DNA from 2 places in the Streptomyces sp. NPDC032472 genome. Region 1 is predicted to be linked to the other one. Evidence: riboswitches for the same ligand, from Rfam matches in the RefSeq annotation. Region 1 holds a riboswitch; the other holds the start of a gene.

Region 1 (5,716 bases):
TGGTGCAGTTCCCAGACCGCCGAGGTCTGGGTGACCGTCACGTCGTCGAGCACGCCGAGCGATCCGATGATGACGCCGGCAAGCAGCAGGCCGCTCATGTCGATGCCCGGGTAGAGCCCGTGGATCAGCCCCGTGTTGTCGTCGGTGTTGCCGCTGAGGAACGCCCAGTCGATGAACAGCGAGCCCAGCAGCCCGATCAGCAGCAGCGAGACGAGCGTGCCGAGCACAGCGACCGAGGTCCGGGCGGTCAGCCCGTGGCACATGTAGAGCGCGATCAGCATGATGGCGCTCGCCCCGATGACCGCGACGACCAGCGGGTTCGAGCCCTGCAGGATCGCCGGCAGGATGAACAGGGTCAGCACGACGAAGCTGACGGCCAGGGCGATCAGCGCGAACATGCCGCGCATCCGCCCGACGACGACCACCGCCACCGCGAACAGGCCGGCGAGCAGCGCCAGCGGCAGCTTGCGGTTCACGTCGATCACGGAGTACTGCAGGTCCCGGGGCGCGTCCGGTGCGTACGCGACGACGACCTCCTGGCCGTTGGCCAGCTGCCGCGGGGCGCCCGGCTGGACGATCTCGAAGAAGGTGCGCCCCTTGTCCGGTCCGGTGCCGACTTCGATCGTCGCCTTCTTGCACTCGCCCGTCTGCGAAGCCACCGCCTCGCGGCCCTCCGGGGTCGCGGTGCTGCCCGTGGGCGGCACCTGAGAGGCGTTCACCGATTTGCAGTCGACGTGTTCGAGGGCGACGACCTTGCCCTGCTGGGTCTGGCGGTCGAACCCCACGCCGGAGCGCTCGTGGGACGGGGCGCCGCCCGGCCAGAGCACCGCCATGCCGATGAAGACGGCGGCGGCGAAGGGGATCAGGACGGCCGCGATGACTTTGCGCAGGTGCATCGAGACGGGCGCCGCCGGCCCGTGGCCGTGGCTGTGACCGTGCGCATGGCCGTGGCCGTGGCCGTGGCCGTGGCCGTTCCCGTTTCCGTGCCCGGTTCCGGGCACGTGGTCATGACCACCGGCACGGCCGTGGTCAGGGGGCTCGGAGGGCTTGAAGGGAAGATGCGGCGAGGACGTCACCGACCGATCATCGCAAGAGATGAGGGGCGCCCACTGTTCAGCACGCCACAGATAACGCTAGCGTGGGGGCACCTTTGCACAACGCGGGAGCTCGGAGCACCGGGCTGAGAGGACGCTGATCACCGTACGCGCGCACGGCACGCGTAGGGAAGAGGCTGCGTCGACCGCCGAACCTGTTACCGGGTAATGCCGGCGTAGGGAGATCAGGTCTCATGACCATTCAGGACGCACGCACGCCTGCCGTCGGCCAGGACGCCGACGGCCGGACCGAGCGCCAGCCGGGCTGGCACAAGGGCTACGTGGCGGGCTCCCGCCCCGACATCCGGGTGCCGGTTCGCCAGGTCCACCTCACCAACGGCAAGGACGTGACGCTCTACGACACGTCCGGGCCGTACACCGACCCGCAGATCGAGACCGACGTGCGCCGCGGCCTGCCGCCGCTGCGCGAGAACTGGATCATCGGCCGCGGCGACACCGAGGAGTACGCGGGCCGCCCCGTGCGCCCCGAGGACGACGGCATCAAGCACACCTCGCCGCGCGGTGGCCTCAAGAACCTCGACGCGGTCTTCCCCGGCCGCCCGCGCCTGCCGCGCCGCGGCCGCGACGGCCAGGCCGTCACTCAGCTCGCGTACGCCCGCCGCGGTGAGATCACCCCGGAGATGGAGTACGTCGCGATCCGCGAGAACGTCTCCCCCGAGGTCGTCCGCGAGGAGATCGCCGCAGGCCGCGCGGTGCTGCCGGCCAATGTGAACCACCCGGAGATCGAGCCGATGATCATCGGCAAGAAGTTCCTGGTGAAGGTCAACGCCAACATCGGCAACTCCGCCGTCACCTCCTCCATCGAGGAGGAGGTGGAGAAGATGACCTGGGCCACCCGCTGGGGCGCCGACACGGTCATGGACCTCTCCACCGGCCGCAACATCCACACCACCCGCGAGTGGGTGCTGCGCAACTCCCCCGTGCCCATCGGCACCGTGCCGCTCTACCAGGCGCTGGAGAAGGTCGACGGCAAGGCCGAGGAGCTGACCTGGGAGATCTACAAGGACACGGTCATCGAGCAGGCCGAGCAGGGCGTCGACTACATGACGGTCCACGCCGGCGTGCTGCTGCCGTACGTGCCGCTGACCGCCCGCCGCAAGACGGGCATCGTCTCGCGCGGCGGCTCGATCATGGCCGCCTGGTGCCTGGCGCACCACAAGGAGAACTTCCTCTACACGAACTTCGAGGAGCTCTGCGAGATCCTCGCGACATACGACGTGACGTACTCGCTGGGTGACGGCCTGCGCCCCGGTTCGATCGCGGACGCCAACGACGCGGCGCAGTTCGCCGAGCTGAAGACGCTGGGCGAGCTGAACACGATCGCCAAGCGGCACAACGTCCAGACGATGATCGAGGGCCCGGGCCACGTCCCGATGCACAAGATCAAGGAGAACATCGACCTCCAGCAGGAGATCTGCGAGGAGGCCCCGTTCTACACGCTGGGCCCGCTCACCACGGACGTCGCCCCGGCGTACGACCACATCACCTCCGGCATCGGCGCCGCGATGATCGCCTGGTGGGGCACCGCGATGCTCTGCTACGTGACGCCCAAGGAGCACCTGGGCCTGCCCAACCGCGACGACGTGAAGACCGGCGTCATCACGTACAAGATCGCGGCCCACGCGGCGGACCTGGCCAAGGGCCACCCGGGCGCCCAGGAGTGGGACGACGCCCTGTCGGACGCGCGGTTCGAGTTCCGCTGGGAGGACCAGTTCAACCTGGCCCTCGACCCGGACACGGCCCGCGAGTTCCACGACGAGACCCTCCCGGCCGAGCCGGCGAAGACCGCGCACTTCTGCTCCATGTGCGGTCCGAAGTTCTGCTCGATGAAGATCTCCCAGGACATCCGCCGCGAGCACGGCGGCGACCTGAAGGCCGAGGAGATCGAGGCGGGCATGGCGGAGAAGTCCGCCGAGTTCGCTGCGAGCGGCAACCGGGTCTACCTCCCGCTGGCGGACTGACCCGCAGCGCCGCGGGCGCACCGCTCCGGGGAGGTAGAGGGGGCTTCCCCGGAGCGCCGTCCGCGGCCTCGGTCCGTGGAAAGAGGCTTGCGCTCGAGTGTGCTCCAGCTCCTAGAGTGCGGGCCCATGACCATGAGATACCGCAGCCTGGGCCGGACCGGCATGGAAGTCAGCACGCACTGTCTGGGGACCATGATGTTCGGGGCGGTGGGCAACCCCGACCACGACGCCTGCGTGCGGATCGTCCATGCCGCGCTCGACCGGGGCATCAACTTCGTCGACACCGCGGACATGTACTCAGCGGGCGAGTCCGAGGTGATCGTCGGCAAGGCCCTCAAGGGACGGCGCGACGATGTCGTGCTCGCCACCAAGGTCCATTTCCAGATGGGCGAGGGACGCAACCGCAGCGGCAACTCGCGGCGCTGGATCGTGCGCGCGGTGGAGGACAGCCTGCGGCGGCTGGACACCGACTGGATCGACCTCTACCAGGTGCACCGGCCCGACCACACGACGGACGTGGAGGAGACCCTGTCCGTCCTCGGCGACCTGGTGCGGGCCGGCAAGATACGGGCCTTCGGCTGCTCGACCTTCCCCGCGGAAGAAATCGTCGAGGCACACCACACCGCCGAGCGCCGCGCCCTGCCGCGGTTCCGGACCGAGCAGCCGCCGTACTCGATCCTCGCGCGCGGGATCGAGGCCGACGTCCTGCCCGTGGCCCAGCGGTACGGGATGGGGGTGCTCACCTGGAGCCCGCTCGCCTCGGGCTTCCTGAGCGGCAAGTACCGCCTCGGCGGCCCCGTCGACCTGACCTCGGGCCGGGCCGCGCTGACACCGGCCCGCTTCGACCCGGCGATCCCCGGCAACGTCGCCAAGCTGGAGGCCGTGGAGCAGCTCGTCGAGCTCGCCGACGGGATCGGCTGCACCCTCCCGGAGCTGGCCGTCGCCTTCCCCGTCGCGCACCCCGCGGTCACGTCGGTGATCATCGGCCCGCGAACCATGGACCAGTTGGAGTCGCTCCTCAAGGGCGCCTCCGTGGTGCTCGACGACGCCGCGCTCGACCGGATCGACGCGATCGTGCCGCCGGGGACGAACCTGTACCGGCCCGACGGGGTCTGGCTTCCGCCGGCCCTGGCCGATGCCGCGCTGCGCCGACGGCCCCGGGGGGAGCGCGCCGCCGGCTAGGCCTTTGCCCTGCGCTTCGATGTTTCACGTGAAACAGGGATGGAGGAACCGCTGCGGGCCAGGGTGTAGCCGCGGTTGGTCTCCGTCTGGCGCCGGTAGGGCTCGGGCAGGTCGGGCAGGGCCAGCAGCCGGTCGCAGGCGTTCAGCGAGGCCTCCATGTCGCCGACCCAGTACGCGGTGATGGAGTGCTCGAAGAGCAGCCCCCACCGGTAGACCCACGGGTGCATGAACAGCAGGTCGTCCGGGGCGGGTCGGTCCAGGACGGCCGAGGTGATCGCGTGGGCGGCGTGGTGGCGGCCCAGCATCCGCAGCCGTGAGGCCAGTTCGTAACAGGCCTCCAGGCGGCTGGGCCGCGACTCCCAGGCGCGGGTGAGGGCGTCCATGGCTGCCGGCCAGTCCCCGGAATCGGCGGCCAGGACGCCGACCTGGAGCAGGGAGCAGTAGACCTCCTCGGGCCAGCCGCCCATCTCTGCCCGGTGCTCGTAGAGCCGGATCGCCTCCTGGATGTCGCCCATGTCGCGCATCGTCTGGGCGAGGTAGAACACCGTCCGGGTGTTGGACGGATCCCGCTCGAGCTCCGCGCTGAGCAGGCGGGCGTCGCGCTCGAACTTGTCGTGCCGGGAGCCGCCGTCGGCGTGGTCCTCGATGAAGAGCGCGTCGAGGTTCTCCTGCACCCCCGGGCGAGGCTCGAACTCGCCTGGGCGGTCGCAGGTGAGGTACTCGTGCGTGACGCCCTCGTACCGCCAGGGCAGGTCGCCGCGGACCAGGCGCTTGATGCGGTACTCGGTCGCCCCCTCGTGGCGGAGCATGTACGACTGTGCTCCGAGCCGGGGCAGCGGCCCCTCGCTGCGCAGGACGTGGTCGGCATCGAGGAGCAGCAGGTAGTCGGCCTTGCCGCGGGCATGGGCGATGTTGAGGCTGCGGTTGTGGCCGAAGTCCGTCCACGGCTCCTCGTGCAGCTCGCCGGGGATCCCCGCCAGGGCGTCGCGGATCAGCTGCTGGGTGCCGTCCGTGGAACCGGTGTCGGAGATGACCCAGGTGTCGATGAGGTCGCGCACCGAGGCCAGGCAGCGCTCGATGACGGCGGATTCGTTCTTCACGATCATGCAGAGGCAAATGGTCGGCTTCACGGCCGCCGACCCTAGGGATACGGCCGGCCGGGGTACCGGCGGCACGCCGTACGGCGACCCGGTGGGCTGGTACGACACCGCCAAGTGGCCGCGTTTACTGGTCCGTTCCGCTGACACGCCTGCGAGCCGGACCGGTGTGGCGGGAAGGGCTCTTCAGGATGGCCCGCGGAGTCTGCGCCTGTGTGCGGACTTCGCCGAAACATTCGATCCGGTGTGCGCGAGGAGCGGTACATGAGTTCTGAGGACAGGTCCCGATCCCCCCTGGGGCCCTTGCCCCGTCGGGCCGGTTGGCTGGCCGGAGGCACGTTCGCGTCTCTGGCGCTGGTTC
Region 2 (5,716 bases), on a different contig from region 1:
CGCGCCCACTACGGCAGCGCCCGGCTGCGCCACGTACGCGCCCTGATCGGGGCGCCCGGCTGGCTGGACGGGCTCGGCCTGGACCGGCCGCTGGACGCGGCGGTATCCACCACCGCCCTGCACTACCTGAGCGAGGACGCCCTGCGTCGGGTCTACCGGGACCTGGCCGAACGGCTGCGCCCGAGCGGCGTACTTGTCAACGGCGACCACATCGCCCCCGACTCCGCCCGGATCAGCGCCCTCGCGGCAGACATCGGCCGCCGCCACTCCGAGCGGAACCTGGCCTTCACCCACGAGGACTGGGCGTCGTGGTGGTCGGGGGCGGCCGAGGACCCGGAACTGGCCGCGCTCCTGCCCCACGCGGACTCCCCCGGCCACCCGGCGTGCTCCTCCGCCGACCTCCCGGTCGCCGCCCACACGGCCCTGCTCCACGAGGCGGGCTTCACCCACGTCGGCACGGTCTGGCAGCACGGCACCAGCCGGGTGCTGGCGGCCCTGCGCTGAGCAGGGCCGGGCGGGCCGGGGCGGGCCGGGCCGCCCCGGTCATTCCACGACGACCTCCACGGAGGCCACCGGGTTGCAGCCGTAGCCGTGGGCGTTCCAGGGCGCACGGGGCGGCTGGGTGTGCCCGGCCTCGTCGGTGGCGCGGGCCAGCAGCCGGTACCGCCCGGCCCGCCGGGGCGCCGTCCACGGATGGGTCCACTCCTGCCAGCCGTACGGCCCGAGCGCCGGTTCGAGCCGGGCCTCCTCCCACGGGGGGGCACCGCCGGCGCCCTCGCCCTCGCCCTCGCCCTCGCCCTCGCCCTCGACCCGTACCTCGACGCGGCGGACCGCCACACCGCCGCCGGACCAGGCCCGCCCCCGTACGAGGGTCTGCGCACCGCACCGCAGCACCGAGCCGGGCGCCGGCGCGGTGACGAGGGACTTGACCCGGACCGTGGTCACGGGCCCCTCGGGGGTGCCGCGGGAGGCCGTGTAGACGTACTCCTCCGTCTGGAAGGGCCCGGTGAAGGGCTCCGTGACGGCCCGGGCCCCGACGAGCCACTTCACGTCGGCGACCGCGTACCGGCCGGGGACCACGAGGCGGACGGGCGCCCCGTGCTCGGGCGCCAGCGGCTCCCCGTTCATGCGGGTGGCGAGGAGGGTGTCGGGGTGCAGGGCCGCGGCGAGCGGGAGGCTGCGCTCGAAGGCGGTGCGGCGGCCGTGCACCGTACCGGAGTCGGCCCCGCAGAAGACGATCTCCACGGCGGCTGCGTCGATCCGGGCCCGGGCGGCGAGGGAGCCGAACGGCACCCCGGAGAAGTGTGCGCACCCGACCGCACCCTGGCCCCAGGGCAGGCCCGTGGGGCGGGGCCGCATCAGGCTGCGGCCGTTGCCCGCGCATTCCAGGACGACGTCGAGCTCCCGGTGGGGCATCGCGCACAGCTCCGCGTAGCCCACGTCGAGGGGCGCGGCCACGGCTCCGCCGATCCGCACGCGCCACCGGCCGGGGTCCGCCTCCGGGATGCCGAAGTGGTCGCGTACGAAGAAGGCCTCCACAGGAGTGACCGGCTCGGCCAGCGCCGCCCAGGGCGTCTGGGCGTTGTACGGGTCGGCGGTCACCGGCTCGGGCGCCCAGGCGGTGGCGCCGGAGCCGCGCGGCAGCGGCGATGCGGCCACGGCCGACACCTCCCGTCGGATCGTCGGACAAGCCGGCCGGCAGGGCGTGGCGTGGAGGGGAGTGCTGCTGCCCAGTCTAGGGCCCGGAAACCGCGAAAAAGACAATTAAAAACAAACAGGGCATCCCCCCTATTCCTCCCGGCGACGTGGGACTACTCTGTAGATAGGCCTACGAGGCGAGCGAGGGAGTTCGACCGGAGTAGCCGATTTCCGCGGAAGGTGTTCGTGTCCGCTGGGACCGACGTCGACGGTCGGGCTGAGAGGCCTGAAGGTCGGGACGACCCGAAGGCGACCTCCATCACCTGATCCGGACCATGCCGGCGCAGGGAGCCCGCTTCGTAGGTCGTTTTCATGCCCCCTCTGCCCTCCGGGCCGGCCGCGAGCGCCGCGGCGCCCGCGGCGAGGATCGCGGCGAAGGTACGGGCGATGACGGGCTTGGCGACGACCCGGGTGAAGGCCGCACCGAACGGGAGACGGACCTCGAACGTGGTCGTCCACACCACCTCCGCACCCCCGGGAACCTCCGTGAAGGTCATGCGGCCGAGCTCGTGCCGCGAGGGCGGGAAACTGCGCTCGACCGTGTAGTCGAAGCCGTGCGGCGCGCGGTACGCCGTGATCCGCTCCCGGAACCACCCGAAGGTCTCCATCTGCATCCCTTCCTGCCGAGCGGCGGCACGGGCACCCTCGGCGCCCGCGCCCATCACCCACAGGACGAGGGGCCCTCGCGGAACGTGACACCCGCCCCTTGTGTCGGCCGTCACGGCCGGGCCGCCCGAGCAACCATGGCTGTAGGGCATCCGTGGGCCGGACGCGAGGAGGAACACCATGATCGTGGACTGCGCGCACTACCGCGACGGGCGCCGCCAGCAAGAGGGCCCGATGTCGCTGGACCGGGCGGCCGCATGCTGCGAACAGGGCGGATTCGTCTGGCTGGGCCTCTTCGAACCCCGCCCGGAGGAGATGGACAAGGTCCGCGAGAGCTTCGGCCTGCACGAACTCGCCGTCGAGGACGCGCGGACCTTCCACCTGCGGCCGAAGGCCGAGCAGTACGAGGACGGCACCGAGCTGATCATCCTGCGCACCGCGCGCTACGACGACGAGCGCGAGGAGATCGACACCGGCGAGATCAGCGTCTTCCTCTCCGAACACTTCGTGATCACGGTGCGCCAGGGCATCGCCAGCGAGCTGCACGGGGCCCGCAGCCGGCTCGAACGGCGTCCCGAGCTGCTGCGCACGGGCAGCGCCTCGACCCTGTGGGCCATCCTCGACCAGGTCGTCGACAGCTACGCCCCGGTCGTCGCAGAACTCGACCGCGACATCGAGCAGATCGAGGCCACGGTCTTCTCCGGAGCGGTCGCCCCGACCGAACGCATCTACTTCCTGCGGCGCGAGGCCACCGACTTCTACCGCGCCGTGCACCCGCTGCTCGCGGTGCTCTCCCGCCTGCTCAAGCCGGGCAGGTCACCGGCCGAGCTGCTGCCGTACTTCCACAACGTGCACGACCACCTGCTGCTGGTGAACGAGGAGGTGGCTGCCCAGCGCGACCTGCTGGCCACCGTCCTGGAAGCGAACATCGCGGTGATCTCCGTCGAACAGAACAAGATCAACCTGCGGCAGAGCGCCACGATGGAACAGCTCACGATCCTCGCGACCGTCTTCCTGCCGCTGTCCTTCGTGGTCGGCTTCTTCGGCCAGAACTTCTCCTGGCTGGTCTCCCGGATCAGCGGCTTCCCCGCATTCCTCACCCTCACGGTCCTCGGCCTGCTGGTGCCATGCCTGGCCCTCTACATCTGGCTCCACCGCCGTCACCACCCCCCGATCCCCCACCCGAACCTCCCCACCCCCCTCCACGACGGACACCGGTAGCGCCGGTCGAGATGACAGGGAAGGCGACCGTGCGAGCACCCGGCCCAGGCGCGCCCCCGCCGCCTAGGAAGTGAGCTGCTGCGACCGCTCGGTCCGGGCGGTCAACAGCCGGCGCAGCAGCCGGGTGAGCGGCCGCTCCGCCAGGCGGTGCAGCAGCCAGGCGATCAGCACGACGCTTGCGATCACGCCGAGCAGGGTCGGCCATGCGCCCCACTGTTCGTTCCAGCGCCAGATGACCCGTACGCCCAGCGACTGGTGGACGAGGTAGAGCGGGTAGGAGATCGCGCCTGCGACGGGCAGCCAGCGCCACTGGATCCGGTCGAGCTTGCCGAGTGCGATCAGGCCCATCAGCAGGTACATCACGGTGATCGCGGTGAGGCAGACCTTCCAGTTGATGCCATGCCCCTCGCCCTCCATGATCGCGGGGAGCCGGTGCTGCATCAGCAGCCAGGACAGCCCCAGGATGCCCAGGGTCTCGCCCTCGATCCGGCCTGCTCGGCGGACCAGGTAGAACGCGATACCGGCGATGAAGAAGGGCGCCCATCGGGGCACCAGGAGCTGGTCCAGTAGCGGGATGCCCGACGCCGGCGCCAGGACCGAGCCCAGCGCCCAGACCCAGCAGAAGTTGGTGACCCGTCGGTGGCTGGTGCCCAGCAGGACGACGAGGGAGAAGACCAGATAGAAGCGCAGCTCGATCCAGAGCGTCCAGTAGACGTTGTCCACGCTGGGCACGCCGAGGGGTTCGTGCAACATGGTGAGGTTGGTCAGCATCTGGCCGACGGTGACCCGCGGCTCGCCCGGAAGGTGCGGGCCCAGCCGGGCGGCTGCCGAGGAGAGTACGACCGCTGTCCAGTAGAGCGGGAACAGTCGCAGGATCCGGCCCTGCCAGAAGTGCTGGAGCGATTTGCCCCAGCCGGACATGCAGATGACGAAGCCGCTGATCATGAAGAAGAAGACCACGCCCAGCCAGCCGAACTCGGCGACCCGGTGCAGCCGGGGAAACAGCTCGACCGCCGTTTGCTGCCAGGGGATCGCCCCCGATCCGGCCAGGTAGTGGAACAGGACCACCGACAGAGCCGCGAGCAGCCGCAGGCCGTCCAGCACTGCTATTCGCGGCGCCCGCACCGACCTCGCCCCATGGTCGGCCCGCCCGGACCCGCCGGCCCTCGACCACAGCCTCTGGCGGGCGCGTCGGAGGGGGTCGGGGGCTTCCTGCGGAGCCTCGGCGGGCACCGGGGCACGGTCCCCGGCGAGGATGAACCTGTCGGACATGACACCTCTGGAATTCCTGCGGTGTCCGCGACACCGGCGCATTTCGGGGATGGGAGCCCCGCGATCGTAGCTGTGTGCGCCCGCGGCCACCCCGCCCCACCCGGCCGGCACCGTGAGCGAAGGGCTCCGGCAGGCCGGACATGGCGTTGGCGATCACTGCCGACGAGGTCGGCGCATCCGCCGCCGGCTACGCGGAGGCGAGCTGGGTGGCGAAGGTTCTGTATGCCGCATCGTCGAAGAGGACGAACCTGACCTCCTCGACCGCGGTCTTCGTTGCGCGGACCGTTTCGATCGCGATGCGGGCGCCGTCGTCCATCGGCCAGCCGTAGATGCCGGTCGAGATGGCGGGGAAGGCCACCGTGCGGGCGCCCAGTTCGTCGGCGACGCGGAGGGATTCGCGGTAGCAGGAGGCCAGCAGGGCGCTGCGGTCCTCCTCGCGGGACCAGACCGGGCCGACCGTGTGGATCACCCAGCGGGCCGGGAGGCGGCCCGCCGTCGTGGCGACCGCCCGGCCGGTCGGCAGGCCGCTGCCGTAGTGGGAGGCGCGCAGGGCGCGGCAGGCCTCCAGGATCTCCGGGCCGCCGCGGCGGTGGATGGCGCCGTCCACTCCCCCGCCGCCCAGCAGGGAGGAGTTCGCGGCGTTGACCACCGCGTCCGCGTGCTCGGCGGTGATGTCGCCCTGGACGAGGGTGATGCGGACCATCAGGACTCCTTTCGCAGGTGCCGCCAGACCGCCTTGGCCGCGTTGTGGCCGGACATGCCGTGGACGCCGGGGCCGGGCGGGGTGGCGGAAGAGCACAGGAAGACGGCCGGGTGGGGCGTGGTGTACGGGGACAGGGAGAGCTTCGGGCGCAGCAGGAGCTGCAGGCCGGTGGCGGCGCCGCAGGCGATGTCCCCGCCGACGTAGTTGGGGTTGCGG

The links. A riboswitch is a leader RNA that binds a small molecule or an ion and turns the genes downstream of it on or off. The one in region 1 is predicted to bind thiamine pyrophosphate.
Region 2: it holds a riboswitch for thiamine pyrophosphate, as region 1 does, so the genes downstream of both, AB0F11_RS17265 (CorA family divalent cation transporter) here and thiC (phosphomethylpyrimidine synthase ThiC) in region 1, are expected to answer to the same signal.

The regions. Positions count from the first base shown of each region.
Region 1 covers NZ_JBEZVK010000008.1:153,676-159,391, forward strand. Annotated here, with positions in the region: gene AB0F11_RS07680 (YibE/F family protein) at 1-1,001, opposite strand, end outside; TPP riboswitch at 1,150-1,294, shown strand; gene thiC (phosphomethylpyrimidine synthase ThiC) at 1,289-3,076, shown strand; gene AB0F11_RS07690 (aldo/keto reductase) at 3,209-4,258, shown strand; gene AB0F11_RS07695 (glycosyltransferase) at 4,255-5,388, opposite strand.
Region 2 covers NZ_JBEZVK010000022.1:52,708-58,423, forward strand. Annotated here, with positions in the region: gene AB0F11_RS17250 (class I SAM-dependent methyltransferase) at 1-504, shown strand, start outside; gene AB0F11_RS17255 (molybdopterin-dependent oxidoreductase) at 544-1,659, opposite strand; TPP riboswitch at 1,832-2,005, shown strand; partial or broken gene AB0F11_RS17260 (SRPBCC family protein) at 2,046-2,486, opposite strand; gene AB0F11_RS17265 (CorA family divalent cation transporter) at 2,485-3,525, shown strand; gene AB0F11_RS17270 (acyltransferase) at 3,589-4,797, opposite strand; gene AB0F11_RS17275 (O-acetyl-ADP-ribose deacetylase) at 4,985-5,500, opposite strand; gene AB0F11_RS17280 (NAD(P)/FAD-dependent oxidoreductase) at 5,500-5,716, opposite strand, start outside.